Regions from separate parts of the Pseudomonas sp. B21-031 genome, predicted to be linked through region 2. Evidence: predicted binding sites of a transcription regulator. Region 2 holds the regulator's gene; the other holds the start of a gene.
The links. The regulator sigma-54, encoded in region 2, starts transcription at its own class of promoters, with help from an activator protein. The targets are predictions, from matches to a motif close to ANTGGCATNNANNTTGCTNT.
Positions count from the first base shown of each region.

Region 1: flgB (flagellar basal body rod protein FlgB) is a predicted target of sigma-54. The motif match lies at 9,041-9,060, and genes of this name have one in related genera.

Region 1 is NZ_CP087181.1:4,290,449-4,300,909, forward strand. It holds gene flgK (flagellar hook-associated protein FlgK) at 1-956, opposite strand, end outside; gene flgJ (flagellar assembly peptidoglycan hydrolase FlgJ) at 967-2,121, opposite strand; gene LOY53_RS19110 (flagellar basal body P-ring protein FlgI) at 2,133-3,242, opposite strand; gene flgH (flagellar basal body L-ring protein FlgH) at 3,255-3,950, opposite strand; gene flgG (flagellar basal-body rod protein FlgG) at 3,999-4,784, opposite strand; gene LOY53_RS19125 (flagellar basal body rod protein FlgF) at 4,831-5,571, opposite strand; gene LOY53_RS19130 (hypothetical protein) at 5,731-5,922, opposite strand; gene flgE (flagellar hook protein FlgE) at 6,077-7,399, opposite strand; gene flgD (flagellar hook assembly protein FlgD) at 7,427-8,128, opposite strand; gene flgC (flagellar basal body rod protein FlgC) at 8,141-8,584, opposite strand; gene flgB (flagellar basal body rod protein FlgB) at 8,587-8,994, opposite strand; gene cheR (protein-glutamate O-methyltransferase CheR) at 9,374-10,201, opposite strand; gene LOY53_RS19160 (chemotaxis protein CheV) at 10,253-10,461, opposite strand, start outside.
Region 2 is NZ_CP087181.1:1,048,623-1,059,083, reverse strand. It holds gene lptA (lipopolysaccharide transport periplasmic protein LptA) at 1-1, shown strand, start outside; gene lptB (LPS export ABC transporter ATP-binding protein) at 2-727, shown strand; gene LOY53_RS04770 (RNA polymerase factor sigma-54) at 903-2,396, shown strand; gene hpf (ribosome hibernation-promoting factor, HPF/YfiA family) at 2,476-2,784, shown strand; gene ptsN (PTS IIA-like nitrogen regulatory protein PtsN) at 2,797-3,261, shown strand; gene rapZ (RNase adapter RapZ) at 3,264-4,118, shown strand; gene LOY53_RS04750 (HPr family phosphocarrier protein) at 4,139-4,411, shown strand; gene LOY53_RS04745 (ZIP family metal transporter) at 4,736-5,629, opposite strand; gene LOY53_RS04740 (superoxide dismutase) at 5,641-6,252, opposite strand; gene LOY53_RS04735 (hypothetical protein) at 6,254-6,715, opposite strand; gene LOY53_RS04730 (lyase family protein) at 6,765-8,141, opposite strand; gene LOY53_RS04725 (FagA protein) at 8,134-8,535, opposite strand; gene pmbA (metalloprotease PmbA) at 8,684-10,030, opposite strand; gene yjgA (ribosome biogenesis factor YjgA) at 10,139-10,461, shown strand, end outside.

The DNA of each region.
Region 1 (10,461 bases), 2.7 Mb from region 2:
CCGAATTGGGCGTTGGCATCCAGGCCTTGGCCCAGCTGGCTGTTGATGCTGTCAGCAACCACCAGGGCCACGCGGCCGAGCTCGTTCATCGACGGCATCAGCACGTCCTGGCGGTAGCGCAGCAGGCCGCCGATCGTGCCACCACTCACCACCGAGGTCACGTCGGAGCTGAACGACTCGTAGTTGATGCGCAGGCTGGCTTGGCTTTTGTCAGCCACACCTGGCTGCACCGACAAGGTGTTGGCCTTGACCCCGGTGACCAGTGACTGGCCACTGCCCAGGTAGACGTCGTAGTTGCCGTCGCGCTCCTGCACCGTGACCCCGACCAGCTCGTTGAGCTGGCGCACGGCTTCGCTGCGCGCATCCAGCAGGCTGTTAGGGGTATTGCCGGTGGCGGTGGCCGCGACGATCTGCTTGTTGTACTCGGCAATGTTGCTGGTGAGCTTGTTCACCTGGCCTGCGAGCGTGCCGAGCTGAGAGTTGATCGTTTCGTTCTGCTGGGTCAGCTGAGTGCCCACCGCATTGAAGCGGTTGCTCAGGGTTTGCGCCTGGGTCAGCAGCAACTGCCGCGAAGCGACATCACCCGGCGTGGCCGAAGCGGTCTGCAACGCCGAGAAGAACGCGGTCAGCACCGAGCTGATGCCGGTATCACGGTCGGCCAGCAATTTGTCGACGCTGGTGATCTGGTCCTGGAACGCCACCGAGTCGGCCTGCAACGAGGTCGCGGTCTGCAACTGATTGTCCAGGTAGGCGCTGTAGATCCGGCGCACGTCCGAAAGCGTGGTGCCCGTACCCAAAAAGCCCGCGCCGATGTTGTGCGAAGGGCCTGCGACCTGAACCGCTTGCTGGCGCGAATAGCCACTGGTGGCGGCGTTGGCAATGTTGTTACTGGTAACCGACAGTGCCGCCTGGCTGGCACCAAGGCCACTCAGACCGATCGAAATCAGACTCGACATGTTTTAGTCCTTATAGATTCGTAGTTCTGCCAGCCATGGCGTATTGCGGGGTTGCTTGCATTTGCTGGGCGATGCTGATGATCTTCTTCGCATAGCCCGGGTCGGTCGCATAACCTGCTTTTTGCAGCTCTCTTGCAAACTGCTCAGGGTTATCGGCCGCGTCCAGCGCACCTTGATAGCGGGAATTGCCCTGTAACAGGTTTACCAGGTCATGGAAGCTGTCCTGGTAGGAATCGTACGAGCGGAACGCTGCGGTTTCCTTGACGAACTGGCCATCGCGGAACTCGCTGGTGATCGCCCTCGCCTGCTCGCCTTGCCAATTGCCACTGGCCTTGATGCCGAACAAGTTGTGGCTGCTGCTGCCGTCGGTGTTGCGCATGACCGACTTGCCCCAGCCCGTTTCCAGGGCCGCCTGGGCGACCAGGTAACGCGGGTCGATACCGATGCGCTTGGCGGCCTGCTCGGCCATCGGCAGCATGGTGGCGACAAAGGCGTCGCTGTCGGCGAAGGCCTTGTTCGGCGCCAGCGGCGGCTGGGCGACGGCACGCCCGACAATGCGCAGGCCGTTTTCTGGCACGGCGAAGGCCTTGGCCACTTGCTGGCCGTCACGGGCCGGCACGCTGGCGGTGTTGGTGATCGCAGCCGACGGCACGATACCTGCCAGCAGGCGGTCGGTGAGCTTGCTCGGCAAGGCCAGGCGCCGCGCATTGAGGGCCGCGACATCATTGCGCGTTGCACTGGTCTGGGCGGCATGCGCGGGTTCGGCCACCTTGTTGCCCCACAGCGCCGGGCCACTGCCCTCGCTGCGCGGAAACGGGCTGGTGGCGCCGGCCGTGCTTTTGCTCTTGGTCAACTGGCGCACCAGTACGTCCTGCAGGCCGATACCACCCCCCTCGCGGGACATGCTCACGGCCAACTGCTGGTCATACATGTCGCGGTATTGCTTGACCGTCTCGGTGTTCATCGGGTTGTCGTCGGCCAGCACATCGCTGGCCTTGCGCGAGGCCTTGAGCATTTCGCTGATGAACAGCGACTCGAATTCCTGGGCCACCTTGCGCACGTTGGCTTCGCTGTCGCGGTCGCCGTGCTTGAGCGAACTCAGGCGGTTGAGGTCGGTGTAGGCGCCGCTGTCGGCACTGCCAGACACCAAGCTTTTGCTGTTCATGCGCGGCGTCCTCAGATCACGATCAGGTCGGCCTGCAAGGCGCCGGCCTGTTTCAGGGCTTCAAGGATCGCCATCAGGTCGCCGGGTGCCGCGCCGACCTGGTTCACCGCGCGGACGATTTCATCCAGCGTGGTGCCCGGGCCGAACTTGAACATCGGCTTGGCTTCCTGCTCGGCGTTGACCCGCGAACGCGGCACCACGGCGGTCTGGCCGTTGGAGAACGCGCCCGGCTGGCTGACGATCGGGTCTTCGGTGATGGTCACGGTCAGGCTGCCATGGGTCACCGCTGCCGGCGACACCTTGACGTTCTGGCCGATGACGATGGTGCCGGTACGCGAGTTGATGATGACTTTCGCCACGGCCTGGCCTGGGTCGATATCGAGGTTTTCCAGAATCGACAGGTAGTCGACGCGCTGGCTCGGGTCCATCGGCGCACTGACGCGTACCGACCCGCCATCCACAGCCTGGGCAACACCTGGGCCGAGCAGTTCGTTGACCTTGTCGACGATACGCTTGGCCGTGGTGAAGTCCGGGCGGTTAAGGTTCAGGGTCAGGCTGTTGCCCTGGTTGAACCCGCTCGGCACCGAGCGCTCGACGCTGGCGCCGCCAGGAATTCGCCCTGCCGACGGAACGTTGACGGTGATCTTCGAACCGTCACGGCCTTCGGCATCGAAGCCGCCCACCACCAGGTTGCCCTGGGCGATGGCGTAAACATTGCCATCGATACCCTTGAGTGGGGTCATCAGCAAGCTGCCGCCGCGCAGGCTCTTCGAGTTACCGATCGAGGAAACGGTGATGTCCACCACCTGGCCCGGCTTGGCGAATGCCGGCAGGTCGGCATGCACCGACACCGCCGCGACGTTCTTCAACTGCACGTTGCCAGAACCGGCCGGCACCTTGATGCCGAACTGCGACAGCATGTTGTTGAAGGTCTGCAGGGTGAACGGCGTCTGGGTGGTCTGGTCACCCGTGCCGTTGAGCCCCACCACCAGGCCATAGCCGATCAACTGGTTGGAACGCACGCCAGAGATGCTGGCGATGTCCTTCAAGCGCTCGGCCTGGGCCGTAAAGGCGCATGACAGTAGCAGGGTTGCGGCAATCAGCTGCCTCACGTTGAACATGGTCATCCGTACTCAGAAAGGCCAAAGCGGGCTGATGAAGAAGCGGTCCAGCCACCCGGGCTGGCTGGCATCGGCAAACGAGCCGGTACCCGAATAGGTGATGCGCGCATCGGCCACGCGGGTGGACGGCACGGTGTTGTCGGTGGCGATGTCATCGGCGCGGATCATGCCGGCAATGCGCACCAGCTCTTCGCCAGTGTTCAGGGTCAGCCACTTCTCGCCGCGCACGGCGATGATGCCGTTGGGCAGCACTTCAGCCACGGTCACGGTGATCGAGCCGGTCAGGGTGTTGCCCTGGGTGGCCTTGCTGTCGCCCTTGGTGGCGCGCTCGCCGTTGTAACCGGCCTCCAGCGACAGGTCACCGCCGCCGAACGGGTTGTTGGTGTTAGGCGTGCTGCCGAACAGCGAGGTCAGGCCGATGTCGGCCTTGCTGTTCTTCTGGATCTGCGAACCTGCGTTCTTGCTGGCCGAGGTCTTCTCGTTAAGGGTGATGGTGATGATGTCACCGACCCGGAAGGCCTTGCGGTCGCTGTACAGGTTCTGCTCGAAACCGGCCTGGTAGATCGAACCGTTGTTGGCCGCCGCCGGCAACGGGGTGCGCGGCAACACCGGCGCATAGTACGGGTCGTTGGGCTTGGGCGTCGGCCCGACGCAACCTGCCAACAACACCGCTCCCCCCAGGGCGAAGACGGACAACAGACGATTCATGACGCTTACCTCACGGTGTATCTGGGCTACGGGGCCGGGATCAGGGGCTTACAGCTGCTGAGTGACGAACGACAGCATCTGGTCGGCGGTGGAGATGACTTTCGAGTTCATCTCGTAGGCACGCTGGGTGGTGATCATGTTCACCAGCTCTTCCACGGTGCTGACGTTGGAGTTTTCCAAGGTCTGCTGCAGGGTGGTGCCGAAGCCGTTCAGGCCTGGGGTGCCGACTTGCGGCGCGCCGCTGGCGGCGGTTTCCAGGAACAGGTTGTCACCGATCGCTTGCAGGCCGGTCGGGTTGATGAAGTCGGCGGTCTGGATGTTGCCGATGACCTGCGCCGCCGGGTTGCCAGCCGTGGTGATCGACACGGTACCGTCCTGGCCGACGGTGAAGGTTTGCGCGTCGTTCGGCACGACGATGGCTGGCTCCAGGGCGAAACCGTTGGCGGTGACGATCTGGCCATCGGAGTTCAGGTGGAAGGTGCCGTCGCGGGTGTAGGAAACAGTGCCATCCGGCTGCAAGACCTGGAAGAAGCCACGCCCGTTGACCGCCATGTCCAGCGGGTTTTCGGTGGTTTGCAGGCTGCCGGCGGTGAAGTTTTTCTGGGTGCCGACAATGCGCACACCGGTACCCACCTGCAGGCCCGAAGGCAGCTCGCTGTCTTGGGTCGACTGGGCGCCCGGTTGACGCTTGATCTGGTAGAGCAGGTCCTGGAATTCGGCGCGATCACGTTTGAAGCCGGTGGTCGAGACGTTGGCCAAGTTGTTGGAAATGACCGTCAGGTTGGTGTCCTGGGCGGACAGGCCGGTTTTAGCGACCCAAAGAGCCGGAAGCATGCTGTTCTCCTCGTGCGCCTGTTTTACGGCACCCGTTCAAATGTGATTAGCCGATTTGCAAAACCCGAGCCATGGCTTCGTCGCCTTCCTTGGCCGTGTTCATCATCTTGACGTGCAGTTCGAACTGACGGGACAACGCCAGCACCGAGGTCATTTCCTCGACGGCGTTGACGTTGCTGCCTTCCAAGAAGCCCGACACCACGCGCACGTTGACGTCGGCATCCGCCGGTTGGCCATTGGTGGTGTGGATCATGCCGTCCAGGCCCTTGGTCAGGCTTTTGATGTCGGGGTTGACCAGCTTGATGCGGTCGACTTCGGCCATCATGCGCGGGTCTTCGCCCATGGCGCGGATGCTGATGGTGCCGTCCTCACCCACTTCCACCTTTTGCTCTGGCGGAATGGCAATCGGGCCGCCGTTGCCGATCACCGGCATGCCGTTGCCGGCACGCAGCACGCCCAGGGCGTCGATGTTCAGGCTGCCGGTGCGCACGTAGGCTTCGCTGCCATCCGGCGCCTGCACAGCGATGAAACCCTTGCCAGTCACAGTCACGTCCAGCTCGCGGCCGGTCTCGACCATCGGGCCTTCGCTGAAGTCGGTGGCCGGGCGCTCGGTCATGGCAAAGGCGCGCGCCGGAAAGCTGTCGCCAAACACCGGCATCGAGCGCGCCTGCTCCAGGTCGCGCTGGAAGCCGTTGGTGGAAATGTTCGCCAGGTTGTTGGCATGGGCCTTCTGCGCCAGCGCGTTCTGGCTGGCGCCGGTCATGGCCACGTAAAGCATCTTGTCCACAGCATCTCCTATGCGCGTACCTGCCGCGCTGTCACTGAGCAGGGATAAGCAATAATCGAACCAGGTCCGCAAACCAATGAATTCAGGGGTTGCATCGCGCCGAGGGGCAAAAACCGTCAGTTTGTCGGCGGATGTTTGCCGCGAGCGGCAAGGCAGTGCTCAGTACACCCGGCAACCGGCGTTGTTGTAGGGGCCGGAAAAGCGCATCCAGCCTTCGCCTGGGTTGGTGGCCGAGCACATGAAACGGCCGGTGGCCAGGCTTTGCCATTGGTAGAAGGGGGCGGGGGCGGCAGCGAGCAAGGGGGCCATGGCGAGGATGGGGAGAATCGCTAGTAGCAGCAGCCTTTTCATGGGGGTAACCTTTGGGATTTTGGGGCCGCTTTGCGGCCCATTCGCCGGCAAGCCAGCGCCTACAGGGATCGCGTGACCTGTAGGCGCTGGCTTGCCGGCGATGGGCTGCAAAGCAGCCCCAATTACAGAAAACAACACACCACACTAACCACCATCAGCTCATCTGGATGATGGTCTGCATGATGGTGCTTTCAGTGGAAATGGTCTTGGCGTTTGCCTGGTAGTTGCTCTGCGCCTTGATCAGGTTGACCAGCTCGCCGGTCAAATCGACGTTCGAGTCTTCCAGCGCGCCGCCGGTGATCTGCCCCAGCGTCCCGGTATCCGGTTGGCCGACAACAGGCACGCCCGATGTGTAGGACTCTTTCCAGGCAGTGCCGCCCACCGGCGTCAGGCCTTGGAGGTTGGCGAAGTTGACCAGCGCGACCTGGCCGATCACCTTGTTCTCACCGTTGGTGAAGTTGGCGAACATGTTGCCGCTGGCATCAATGCTCAGGCCAGACAACTCACCCGTCGCAAAGCCATCACCGCTCTTGGCGGTCGTGGCGGACGCGGCGTTGTATTGCGTGGTGGCGATCATGTCCAGCTTGACCCCGGAGGCATGCGCGTTAGCGCCGTTGGCGGCCCACACACCTGCAACTGTCTTCTGCGCCGGCACCCAGCCGTCCAGGTTGAAGGTCTTGTCGGCGTTGATGGTGAGCCCACCTGCCACTGCACCCTCGTTCATGAGCGCCGTGTCCAAGGTGCCGTCACTTTTGAATGGCAGCGTGTTTGCCAGCGGGGTGGTCAAAGACGGGTCGGCTGGGTTGCGGCCGTCGATGGTGGTGTACATGGTCCAGGAGTTAGTACCCGCATCCTTCATGAAGTACTGGTTCATCTGGTGCAGGTTGCCCTGGCTGTCATACACATCGGTGTTGAAGGTGTAGTTGTAGGTCTTGACGTTACCCGGGTCGAACGGCGACTCGGCCGGGGCGGTATCGCTGGACTTGAGGTTGAGCGTCTCAGTGATGCGCCCGGTAGGGTTGGGCGTCAGGTTGGACGTGTCGATTTTCAGGTCGGTCAGCGCGCCCGGGACGACATTGCCATTGCCATCAACCCCATAACCTTGCAGCTTGGCGCCCGACGAGCTGATGACATTGCCTTCCTTGTCGCTGTAGAACATGCCGGCACGGGTGTAGATCTTCGAGCCATTGTCATTCAAGGCGAAGAAGCCGTTGCCGTCGATCGCCATGTCCAGGGCTTGGCCGGTACCGTTGATATTGCCCGGCGTGAACATCTGCGACACCGATGCGGTTCTCACGCCAGTGCCAACGACCGTCTTGCCGCCGCTGGTGCCGCGGATGGAGTTGGAGTACTGATCCGCGAACTCGGCGCGCGAGGCTTTGAAGCCGGTAGTGGCGACGTTGGCAATGTTGTTGCCAGTGACGTTCAGGGCCTTGTTTGCTGCATTGAGGCCGCTAAGGCCGGTATTGAAAGACATGTGCTACTCCTGTCGTTAACTTAGGCCCTAGATGCCAATGGTTTGAACTTTGGACAGCGCGACGCTGCCCAGCCCGGCGAGGTTGAGCGTCATTTCGGCGCCGTTGGTACCCATGGTCACGCTGGTGACCGTGGCCGGCAGGTTGGTGGTCATGGCCGTAGAAGTGCCATCGATGCTGGCGGTGGCCTTGAAGGTGTAGGTACCCGCCTCCAACGCCTCGCCGTCGTCGTCCAGGCCATCCCAGGTGAAGTCGGCCTTGCCGGCGGCCTTGGAGCCCAGGTCCAGGGTGCGCACCAGCTTGTCGTCTTTGTCATAAATGCCGACAGACGTGGCGGTACTCGACGAGGTCAGGTTGACCGACCCTTTCATCTCTTTGCTGGTGTCGACCAAAGCCTTGTCGGTCTGGACGATCACATTGCGCCCAACCAGCGACGAGGCCTGCAACGCCTGCGAAGACTGGAACGAACCGGCGATGTAGTTCACCGTGTCGTTCAGGGTCTGCATGCTTTCAAGGCTGCTGAACTGCGCCAGCTGCGCAACGAACTCGCCGTTTTCCTGCGGGTCGAGCGGGTTCTGGTTTTTCATCTGCGTTACCAGCAACTGCAGGAACGCATCCTTGCCCAGCGCACTGCCGGCAGCGCCGGTGCTGCTGTCGGTCTTGCTGGTCTGCTTTTGCAGCGAGGTCAGGTACGCGCTGCCGACGTCACTGGTGGAATTGGTCGTGGTCATGTCGGCTTCCTATCACTGACCCAAGGTCAAGACTTTCTGCATCATGCTTTTGGCGGTGTTCATCAGTTCGGCGTTGGTCTGGAACGCACGGCTGGCAGAGATCATGTCAGCCATTTCTTCAACCACGTTGACGTTCGGGTAGTAGACGTAGCCGTCCTTGTTCGCCGCGGGGTGGTTGGGCTCGTAACGCGCCTCCAGATTGCTCTGGTCTTCGACGATGCCTTTGACCTGCACGCCCTGCCCCGCTTCGCCCTGGTCCTCGAACAGCGACTGGCTGGCGCCGCCCTGTGCGTTCTGGAAGGTGGTGGCGAACACCGGGTGGCGGGCGCGGTAGGTCTGGTCGATGCTCGACGACACGGTCTCGGCGTTGGCGATGTTCGAGGCCACGGTGTTGAGGCGGGTGTTCTGCGCGCTCATGCCGCTGCCGGCAATGTTGAAAACACTGGAAAGGGACATGGTTACTCTCCGCGCAGGGCCGAAACCAGCCCTTTGAATTTACTGTTGAGCAAGGTGAAGCTGGCCTGGAAACCGATGGCGTTTTCCGCGTAGTTCGATTGCTCGATCTGGGCATCCACGGTGTTCTGGTCGATCGACGGCTGCAACGGCGTGCGGTATTTGAGCGCCTCGTCGCTGAGGGCCAGGCCGTCGGCCTCGATGTGCCGGCTGTTGGTGCGGTCCAAGGCGAAGCGGCCGCTTTGCTGCTTTTCACTCTCGGCGGCGAGCACCGAAGAGAAGTCCATGTCACGCGCCTTGTAGTTGGGCGTGTCGGCGTTGGCGATGTTGTTGGCCAGCACTTCGGCGCGCTGGGCGCGGAAGCCCAGGGCCTTTTCGTGAATGCCAAGCGCCTTGTCGAAACTGATGCTCATGTCGGGGAAACCTTCGGAGGTTGACCGGAGTGTCGTTGGTCAAGCTATAGCAAGGGCTGTGCCAACCGACGCAAAGCCCGGAAACAGGGGGTTGCGAGGGGGCAGGGGGCAGGCGGTATGCCAGAAAAGCGGCAAAGTGCTTCCGCTTGGGGAGGGAAAAGCGGCAATCGCCGGGCGGCAAAAGCGGCAAAACAAAATATTGACGTCAGACCACCACGGCCGAAACCAGACCCGTGTAGGAGCAGCCTTGTGCTGCGAAGAGGCCGGTGTAGGAGCAGCCTTGTGCTGCGAAGAGGCCGGTGCAAGTGCAGTAAATCTACTGCAGCCTCACCGGCCTCTTCGCAGCGCAAGGCTGCTCCTACAGGAATCGCGCCTGGCTTTACTTGGCCTGGTAGATGATCCCGGGGCTGCACTGCACCATCTGGTAATGGTCCGGCAACCCGTTCAGCGCCTCCGAGGCACCCAGGAACAGGTACCCACCAGGCTTGAGCGTACTGTGGATGCGCAGCAGGATGTCCTTCTTCACCTGGGCCGAAAAGTAGATCAGCACATTGCGGCAGAACACGATGTCGAACTTGCCCAGGCTCGCGTAGCTGTCGAGCAGGTTGAACGAGCGGAACTCGACGCGGCTGCGAATGGCCGGCTTGACCGCCCAACGCCCCGGCCCTTTAGGGTCGAAGTAGCGCTGCAGGCGCTCTTGCGACAGGCCGCGGGCGATGGCCAGGCTATCGTATTCACCGGTTTTGCAGTTGTTCAACATGGTCCCGGACAGGTCGGTGGCGACGATCTGTGCACCCATCTTCAACTGGCCCAGGTTGCTGCGCTCGAACTCGTCGATGGCCATCGAGATCGAGTAAGGCTCCTGCCCCGACGAGCACGCCGCCGACCACATGCGCAGGCGCTGGCCTGGGTTGTTCTTGATGAACTCAGGGATGACCTTGTTCTTCAACACCTCGAAGGGATAGGAATCGCGGAACCACAGGGTTTCGTTGGTCGTCATCGCGTCGACCACCTGTTCGCGCAAACCGCTGCGCGGCTGGGCCTGGATGCGCTGCACCAGCTCGCCCAGGCTCTTGATGCCCTGTTGCTCCATCAGCTTGTTGAGACGGCTGGAGACCAGGTACTGCTTATTCTCGCCCAGCAGGATGCCACAGGCTTTCTCCAGGAAGACCCGGAACTGTTCGAAATCCAAATTACCCGTAGACACTCTTGCCGCCTCTTTTCAATCGCTGGTGCCGGGAGCGGACTCCCGGCTGCTTCAATGCGTTGCTTTGATCCGGTCGACCACGCGCTGGGCCAGGTCGTCCGGCTTGAACTTGGCCAGGAAATCATCGGCGCCGACTTTTTTGACCATCGCCTGGTTGAATACCCCGGAGAGCGAAGTATGCAGGACGATGTGCAATTTTTGCATGCGCGGATCGCTGCGGATCTCTGCGGTGAGCGTATAGCCGTCCATTTCTGGCATTT
Region 2 (10,461 bases):
AATGGCAACCCTCAAAGCCCAGCACCTGGCCAAGAGCTACAAGGGTCGGCAAGTCGTGCGCGACGTCAGCCTGTCGATCGACAGCGGCCAGATCGTCGGCCTGCTTGGCCCCAACGGCGCCGGCAAGACCACCTGCTTCTACATGATCGTCGGCCTGGTCCAGGCTGAGCAAGGGCGCGTGCTGATCGACAACCTCGATGTCAGCCACCAGCCCATGCACGGTCGCGCGCGTGCCGGCATCGGCTACCTGCCGCAGGAAGCTTCGATCTTCCGCAAGCTGTCGGTGGCCGACAACATCATGGCGATCCTCGAGACCCGCAAGGAGCTCGACCGCGACGGCCGCCGCAAGGAGCTGGAAAGCCTGCTGCAGGAGTTCCACATCAGCCACATCCGCGACAACCTCGGCATGAGCCTCTCGGGTGGCGAACGCCGCCGTGTCGAGATCGCACGCGCCCTGGCGACCGCACCGAAGTTCATCCTGCTCGACGAACCCTTCGCGGGCGTCGACCCGATTTCCGTCGGTGACATCAAGCAGATCATCCACCACCTCAAGGCCAAGGGCATCGGCGTACTGATCACCGACCACAACGTGCGCGAGACCTTGGATATCTGCGAAACCGCCTATATCGTCAATGATGGCCGACTGATCGCCGAAGGCGACGCCGAGACCATCCTGGCCAACGAACTGGTCAAAGAGGTTTACCTGGGTCACGAGTTCCGGCTCTGACCCCGGGACGCACCTGGAGCACTGGCAAATCGACCCTGTCGGGGTTTAAGTTGTTACGGTGCTCTAGGCAAACGCTACAATTTAAGGCATAAAACTTGCTTGAATTTGGCGCTGCGGCGCCCTCGTGTAGTGGATGGCGCATGCGCGCCGGCGAACAAGGTATTAAGCCCCTGCCATGAAACCATCGCTCGTCCTAAAAATGGGCCAGCAACTGACGATGACTCCTCAGTTGCAACAGGCCATCCGCCTCCTCCAGCTCTCTACCCTGGACCTCCAACAGGAAATCCAGGAAGCGCTGGAATCGAACCCGATGCTCGAACGTCAGGAAGACGGCGAGGACTTCGACAACAGCGACCCGATGGCCGATAACGCCGAGAACAAACCGGTCGCCGAAGTCCAGGACAACAGCTTCCAGGAAAGCACCAACAGTGCCGAAAACCTGGAAGACGGCGAGTGGGGCGAGCGAATCCCCAACGAGCTGCCCGTCGATACCGCCTGGGAAGACATCTACCAGACCAGCGCCAGCAGCCTGCCGAGCAACGATGACGACGAGTGGGACTTCACCACCCGCACATCGGCCGGCGAAAGCCTGCAAAGCCACCTGCTGTGGCAGTTGAACCTGGCGCCGATGTCCGACACCGATCGCCTGATCGCCGTCACCCTGATCGACAGCATCAATGGCCAGGGCTACCTCGAAGACACCCTCGAAGAGATCTGCGCCGGTTTCGACCCCGAACTGGATATCGAGCTGGACGAGGTCGAAGCGGTCTTGCACCGCATTCAGCAGTTCGAGCCTGCCGGCATCGCCGCACGCAACCTGGGCGAATGCCTGCTGCTGCAACTGCGCCAGCTACCGGCCAGCACGCCGTGGATGGCCGAGGCCAAACGCCTGGTCACCGACTTCATCGACCTGCTCGGCAGCCGCGACTACAGCCAGCTGATGCGGCGCATGAAGATCAAGGAAGACGAGCTGCGCCAGGTCATCGAACTGGTGCAAAGCCTCAACCCGCGCCCTGGCTCGCAGATCGAATCGAGCGAGCCCGAGTACGTCGTGCCCGACGTCATCGTGCGCAAAGACAGCGACCGCTGGCTGGTGGAGTTGAACCAGGAAGCCATCCCGCGCCTGCGCGTCAACCCGCAATACGCAGGCTTTGTCCGCCGCGCCGACACCAGCGCCGACAACACCTTCATGCGCAATCAGCTGCAAGAAGCGCGCTGGTTCATCAAGAGCCTGCAAAGCCGCAACGAAACCCTGATGAAAGTGGCCACGCAGATCGTCGAGCATCAGCGCGGCTTCCTCGACCATGGCGACGAAGCGATGAAGCCGTTGGTCCTGCATGACATCGCCGAAGCCGTCGGCATGCACGAGTCGACCATTTCGCGGGTCACCACGCAAAAATACATGCACACGCCCCGCGGCATCTACGAACTGAAATACTTTTTCTCAAGCCACGTCAGCACCGCTGAAGGCGGAGAATGCTCGTCCACAGCGATCCGCGCGATCATCAAGAAACTGGTTGCGGCGGAAAATCAGAAAAAGCCATTGAGTGACAGCAAGATCGCTGGTTTACTGGAGGCACAAGGCATCCAGGTAGCCCGTCGCACCGTCGCCAAGTACCGCGAGTCTCTCGGCATCGCACCGTCGAGCGAGCGCAAGCGACTGATGTAGCACCTGGTATGTGCCACAGCGTTTTTGGGGCAGGTGCAAGACTTGCCTCTTTATGCACGGGCAATAAAGGAGAAGCTGTATGCAAGTCAATATCAGTGGACAGCATGTAGAAGTCACCCAGCCGCTGCGCGATTATGTGCTTGAAAAGCTCGCCCGCGTGGAAAGTCACTTCGACAAGATCACTAACGTGCAGGTCATCATGAAGGTCGAGAAGCTGCAGCAGAAGGTCGAAGCGACCCTGCAGATTCCGGGCGGTGAAGTGGTAGCCAACGCGGAACACGAAGACATGTATGCAGCGATCGACGCCTTGGCCGACAAGCTCGACCGCCAACTGAAAAAACACAAGGAAAAACAGCAAAGCCTGCTGCAAGGTGCAGCTGCCCGCTGATCCCCCTCATCCATGATCCGACTTGAAACCATCCTGACCCCCGGCCGTTCCCTCGTGAACGTGCCGGGAGGCAGTAAGAAGCGCGCCCTCGAAAAGGTCGCCAATCTCATCGCCAACCAAGTGCCAGAACTGGAGATGCAAGACGTCTTCGAAAAACTGGTCGCCCGTGAAAAGCTCGGTTCGACCGGGTTCGGCAACGGCATCGCCATCCCCCACTGCCGACTCGAAGGATGCACCGCCCCGGTCAGCGCATTGCTGCACCTGGAGGCACCGATCGACTACGACGCCATCGATGGCGCACCCGTGGACCTGCTGTTCGTCCTGCTGGTGCCCGAAGCTGCCACCGATGCGCACCTGGAACTGCTGCGCCAGATCGCCAGCATGCTCGATCGCAAAGAGGTTCGTGATCGCCTGCGTGCCGCCAGCAGTGACGAGGCCCTGTACCAGGTTGTCCTGGACGTACAGAACGAGCACTGAACATGCACCTGATCATCGTCAGCGGCCGGTCCGGCTCCGGCAAGAGCACCGCCCTCGATGTCCTGGAAGACAACGGTTTCTATTGCATCGACAACCTTCCCGCCGGGCTGCTACCGCAGCTTGCGGAAGATGCCTTGATCAATACCGAGTTGCTGCAACCCAAGGTCGCCGTGTCGATTGACGCGCGCAACCTGCCCAGCCACCTGACGCGTTTCCCCGAGCTGCTTGAAGAGGCCCGCGCCCGGCATATCAAGTGTGATGTGCTGTACCTGGATGCCGACGAAGACACCCTGCTCAAGCGCTTTTCGGAGACTCGTCGGCGTCACCCGCTGACCAATGCCAACCGTTCCCTGGCAGAGGCGATACGCGTGGAAAGCGACATGCTGGGGCCGATCGCCGACCTTGCCGACCTCAAGATCGACACCACCAGCCTCAACCTTTACCAGTTGCGCGACTCGATCAAGCTGCGCCTGCTCAACCAGCCAGAGCCTGGCACCGCGTTCCTGGTCGAATCCTTTGGCTTCAAACGGGGTATGCCGGTCGATGCCGACCTGGTGTTCGACGTGCGCTGCCTGCCCAACCCCTACTGGAAGCCCGAATTGCGTGAGCATTCTGGTCTCGAACAACCGGTAATCGACTACCTCGCCGCCCAGCCGGACGTCGAAGAGATGTTCAACGACATTTCCAGCTACCTGCTTAAATGGCTGCCCCGCTTCGCCGCCAGTAACCGCGCCTATGTCACCATCGCCATTGGCTGCACCGGTGGCCATCACCGGTCGGTGTACCTGACCGAACGCCTCGGCACGTTGCTGCAGCAATCCCTGAAAAACGTCCAGGTCCGCCACCGCGACCTCTAGCCCACAGGATCCACCCCACGATGCCCGCCCGCGAAATCACCATCATCAACAAGCTGGGCCTGCATGCCCGGGCGGCGGCCAAGTTCGTCGGCGTGGCCGGGCGCTTTCCCTGCCAGGTCAAGGTAGGCCGCGCGCCAGACAAGCTGGTGGACGGCAAGAGCATCATGGCGGTGATGATGCTCGCGGCAGGCAAAGGCACCCAAGTGCACTTGCTGACCGAAGGCGAACAGGACAACGACGCGCTGGACGCGCTGGTCGAGTTGATCAACAACTACTTCGACGAAGGCGAGTAGGGAACGCTGGGCTTGTCACAACACCTTCAGCGCCTGTGAGAGCGAGCGCCGCCCGCGCGGCGCTTCGCAGCACAAGGCTGCTCCTACATCTGTTTCGGGCCAGTAACGCCTGTGCCAGCGCGATACCGTCTTGTTTTCACAACACGATATCGTGCCATATGCCAAGGGGCGTGCGCCTATGACGCTGGGGTAATTGGCCCGAAACAAATGTAGGAGCAGCCTTGTGCTGCGAAGCGCCGCGCGGGCGGCGCTCGGCCTTACAGGCCCAGACAATCTCCCGCCGAACGGTCGCATCCACGACACAATCATCATGGCGCAATCAATTCAAGACATCGCCGTGTCCATCACCATCATCAGGCAAAAACCGATACACAATCCCAAACTGGCCAGGCGGTGATGCCCATTGCTACGTGACTCGGGGATGATCTCCTGGGTCACCACCAGCAGCATCGCCCCTGCGGCACATGCCAGGCCCAACGGCAACAGCAGTTCGGCAACATTCACCAGCCAGGCACAGATAACCGCTGCCACCGGTTCGACCAGGCCTGAAGCGGCACCAATCAGGAATGCCTTGAAACGCGGCATGCCCGCCCCCGCCAGCACCAACGCAATCACCAGCCCTTCCGGCACATCCTGCAAAGCGATGCCCATCGCCAGGCTGTCGGCATCGGCCATGCCGCCGCCCGCAGACACACCGATGGCCATGCCTTCAGGAATGTTGTGGGCAATGATGGCGATCACGAACAACCAGATTCGCGCGGCGATCACCGGCTGGTTGTCCGTGCCGACCAAGGCTTCTGGCGAGGCACCGGAGACCTTGAGGTCGACCAGGAACAGGCACAAGGCGCCAAACATCAGGCCAAAGCTGATCAGGCCGCCCGCGCCCCAAGGGCTGAAGCCGATGCCTTGCGCCGCCTCCAGCCCCGGGATGATCAGGGAAAACGCGGTGGCCGCCAGCATCACCCCCGCACCGAAGCCCAGCAGTGTGTCGGCCAGCGCCACCGGCATGTTACGAATCACCAACACCGGTACCGCGCCCAGCGCTGTCCCCAACGCGCACAATGCACCCCCTTCGAGGGCGCGTAGCATGCGCGGTTCCAGGCCCAGCCAGGCAATGCCCTGCGCCAGCAGCAATGCTGTGCCCACCAGCAACAGCAAGGTTCCTATCGCCAGACGAAACAGACGTACGCTGCTGACGGACAACACCTGTGAACGCATACCGGATCGACTCACTTCAAGGCTTCGAGATAACGACGTTCCACTTCCGCCCAGTCGACGACGTTGTAGAAGGCACCGATGTATTCAGGGCGACGGTTCTGGTATTTCAGGTAGTAGGCGTGCTCCCACACATCCAACCCGAGAATCGGCGTATTGCCGTGCATCAGCGGGCTGTCCTGGTTACCGCTGCTTTCGACCACCAGCGTGTTGCCCGGGGTGACGCTGAGCCAGGCCCAGCCACTGCCAAAGCGGGTCAGCGCTGCTTTGGTGAAGGCGTCCTTGAACGCGTCGAACCCACCCAGCTCGGCCTCGATGGCCTTGGCCACCTGACCGTGTGGCTGGCCGCCGCCGTGTGGCGCCATCACCGTCCAGAACAGCGTGTGGTTGGCGTGGCCGCCGCCTTGGTTGATCACGGCAGCCTGCAGCTTTTCTGGCAACTGCTTGACCGCACCTACCAGCTGCTCCACCGGCCATTCGGCCCATTCGGTGCCTTCGATGGCAGCGTTGAGGTTGTTGATGTAGGTCTGGTGGTGCTTGCTGTGGTGAATTTCCATGGTCTGGGCATCGATGTGCGGTTCCAGCGCATCGTAGGCATAAGGTAATGCAGGCAAGGTATGTGGCATATCAATGGATTCCGTAAGCGTGGGTTCTGGGTGTCACGCCTGTTTGCGCGGCCAGCTCGCTAGCTGCGGGGGCGTGACGGTTGAGCAGGCGCTCGGTGCGCGGGTACTGTCCGTACTCGGCAATGAAACTCAGCAATTCGGTGTAGGTGCGTGAGCTGTGGCGCAGCGCTGCATCCCGCAGCGCCTGGGGCAAGCGCGCTTCCTGGCTGGCCTGGAGCAAGCGCTGGTGCGCAGAGCACAGGTAGTCGGCGCTCTCGTGCGGCTGGTTCAGGCGCAGGTGCAGGTCGGCCAGGTTGTGGTGAGCGATGACGAACACCGCCACCGCTTCGTCGACGTCATGCCAGCGCTCGAACAGCACCTGGGCCAAGGCCAAGGCTTGCAGGTAGTGTTCCCGGGCATCGACCCATTCACCTTGCTCGAACAGGCGGTTGGCGGTTTCAGTGGTGCGTTTCCAGTGCTGCATGACGTTTCTCCTGAGCGCGATGGCTCGTACGCTCGGCGGTGACCCTGAGTCAGATACCGCCGGCCGTGAGTTTTTCCGGGTCCAGCAGGGCCTCGAGCTGGTCACGCGACAAGTCGGTGTGCTCCAGCGCCACGTCGATGATCGGGCGGCCCTGCTTGTAGGCGGTCTTGGCGATTTCGGCGGCCTTGAGGTAGCCAATGATCGGGTTCAGCGCAGTGACCAGGATCGGGTTGCGCGCCAGCGCTTCCTTGAGCTTGCTTTCATTGACCTTGAAGGTGGCGATGGCCTTGTCGGCCAGCAGGCGGCTGACGCTGGCCATCAGTTCGATGCTTTCCAGCAGGTTGCGGGCGATCACCGGCAGCATGACGTTCAGTTCGAAGTTGCCCGACTGCCCGGCGATGGCGATGGTCGCGTCATTGCCGATCACCTGCGCGGCAACCATGGCGGTAGCCTCCGGGATCACCGGGTTGACCTTGCCCGGCATGATCGAAGAGCCCGGCTGCAAGCCTTGCAGCTCGATCTCGCCGAGGCCGGCCAAGGGGCCGGAGTTCATCCAGCGCAGGTCGTTGGCGATTTTCATCAGTGCCACGGCGGTGGTCTTGAGTTGACCCGACAGGGCCACCGCCGTGTCTTGCGAGCCGATCAGCGCAAACAGATTCTGGCCGGGGGTGAACTCGACCTGGGTCAGGGCACTCAGCTGACGCGCGAAGCCGGCAGCGAACTGTGGATGGGCGTTGATCCCGGTCCCGACGGCGGTGCCGCCCTGGGCCAGGGCCTGCAAGTTCGGCAGGGTCGCCTCAATGTGTGCCAGCGCGCCGTTGATTTGCGCCGCCCAACCGTCGAGCACCTGGCTCATGCGCACGGGCATGGCGTCCATCAAGTGAGTGCGGCCGGTTTTTACAAAGGGGTATACCTGCACCGACTTGGCCTCGATCACCTGCACCAGGTGCCGCAACGCCGGCAGTAGCTGCTCGTGCAGCGCCAAGGCGGCACTGACATGGATGGTGGTCGGGATGATGTCGTTGCTGCTCTGGCCGCAGTTCACATGGTCGTTGGCATTGACCGCATCACCCAGCACACGGCTGGCCAGGGTGGCGATCACTTCGTTGGCGTTCATGTTCGAACTGGTGCCGGAACCGGTCTGGAACACGTCCACCGGGAAATGCTGGATGAAATCTTCCGCAAGCAGTTGCTCAACCGCCTTGACGATGGCCTGGCCCTGGTCGGCGGTCACTTGCTCCAGCTCGATGTTGGCCTTGGCCGCTGCGGCCTTGGCCAGCAGCAATGCGCGAATGAACTGGGCCGGCATGCGCTGGCCGCTGATCGGGAAGTTGTCGACCGCGCGCTGTGTCTGGGCGCCATACAGGGCCTGGGCAGGCACCTGCAGCTCACCCATGCTGTCACGCTCGATACGGGTATTACTCATCGTCTAATCCTTGCATCAGTTCATCGGGAGAAATCGAAGGCAGCAATACGCAGTTGGCCAATTGCAGGGCGTAGGGCTGCCATCGCTGGTTCTGATCGCGGCGGTCGAGGTTGCGCAGGTCCAGCAACGGGCGCCAGGCCTGGTCCAGGCACAGGCAGCGCCAATGCCACGGCAGCATGCGATCGCAGGCGGTATCCAGCAGCAGGCGGAAGGAGGTCAAAGCCACCGTCCAGGACGAGGTTTCGGTGCAGCACACCAGGTAACGGCCTTCGGCCAGGTAGTGCTCGATAAGACGCGGCTCATCGGGCTCGAGCGCGCAGCGAATGCGCCGGCTGAGCCAGCGCCAGTTTTCCAAGTAGGGCAATTCGTGGAGGACGGATTTCATGAACACCATCGCCAAGCAACTGGGTAATGATATTCATTATTAAGTGATAAATAGAATCACTTCAAGTGCGGATCGACTAAAGCCGTGAGGTAGGATGCATAAAAAAACCCGGCGCCAGGGCCGGGTTTAGCGAATCAGATTATATTTTCTGTTGCTGTCAGCTGCCTGCAACCGTCATTCGCTCGATCAGCACCGAGCCCGTGTGGATGTTGCTTCGTGTTTCTAGATCGTTACCGATCGCGACAATTTGCTGGAACATATCCTTCATGTTCCCGGCGATGGTCACTTCCTGCACCGCATGCTGAATCTCGCCGTTCTCGACCCAGAAACCCGCAGCCCCACGCGAATAATCGCCGGTCACCATGTTCAGGCCATGCCCCATCAGCTCGGTCACCAACAAGCCACGCCCCATGCGGCGGATCAGGGCAGCCTGGTCTTCGACGCCATGTGTCACGTACAAGTTGTGCACACCACCCGAGTTGGCCGTGCTCGGCAGCCCGAGCTTGCGCCCGGAATAGGTGCCCAGCAGGTACGACACCAACTCACCTTTGTCGACGAACGGTTTGGCGTAGGTCGCCAAGCCGTCACCATCGAACGCGGCACTGCCCAAGGCCCGAGGAATATGCGGGCGCTCATCGAGGGTCAGCCAGCTTGGGAACAGGCGCTGGCCGAGTGTGCCTTCAAGGAACGATGACTTGCGGTACAGGTTGCCGCCGGAAATCGCCGAGAGGAAGCTGCCGAACAGGCCGCCGGCCAGCTCCGCCGAGAACAGCACCGGCACTTCGCACGTTGGTACCGGGCGCGCGCCGAGGCGGCTGGCCGCACGCTGGGCCGCGCGCTGGCCGATGCTGCGCGGGTCAGCCAGCAAGGTGCCTTGGCGGTTCACGTCATACCAGTAGTCGCGCTGCATCTGCCCGTCGCCCTCGGCGATCATCACACAGCTCAGGCTGTGCCGGGTCGACGCATAGCCCCCGATGAATCCGTGGCTGTTGCCATATACCCGGCACCCTTGATGGGTGTTGAGGGTGGTGCCATCGGCGTTGAGAATGCGGGCATCGGCGTCGAACGCCGCGGCCTCGCAGGCCAGGGCCATCTCGATCGCCTTCTCAGGTTCGATATCCCAGTCGTGGTAAAGGTCCAGGTCCGGGATTTTGCGCGCCATCAACGCGGCATCGGCCAGTCCCGAGCATTCGTCTTCAGAGGTGTGTTTGGCAATGGCGAAGGCTGCGGCAACGGTCTCGCGGATCGCGTCTGGGCCACTCGCGGAAGTGCTGGCCGAGCCTTTGCGCTGGCCGACATAGAGGGTGATGCCAAAGCCCTGGTCACGGTTGAACTCGACCGTTTCGACCTCACGCTGGCGCACCGTGGTGGACAGGCCCTGCTCCAGCGACACCGCGACTTCGCAGGCACTGGCACCCTGGCGACGCGCTTCGGCGATGATCGCTTCGACCTGTTCCTGCAACGCTGGCAGGTCTTTCGGACCTACGCTCTGGACTGCACTCATGGTTCTCTCCACTCAAATTCTGCGTTCGGCGAGGGTCATTCTACGACCGGGCCGGACAAGCGGCCCCCGACTGGTTATCATGGCGGCGATTTCTAGCGGACTGCCACCATGGTTGATTCAAACGACGCCTACGACGGCGAAAAAAGCAAAACCCAGATCAAGCGCGAACTGCATGAGCTGGTTGAACTCGGCGAGCGCCTCACTACGCTCAAGGCCGACACCCTGGCACGCCTGCCGTTGACCGACGAGCTACGCAAAGCGTTGGCCGAGGCCAGCAAGCACACAGCTCACGGAGCCCGCAAACGGCACATGTCGTTCGTCGGCAAGCTGATGCGCGTCCAGGACCTGGATGCCATCCATGCCTTGCTCGAACAGATGGACAGCTCGACCCGCCAGTACAACGAGCGCTTCCACGGCCTGGAGCGCTGGCG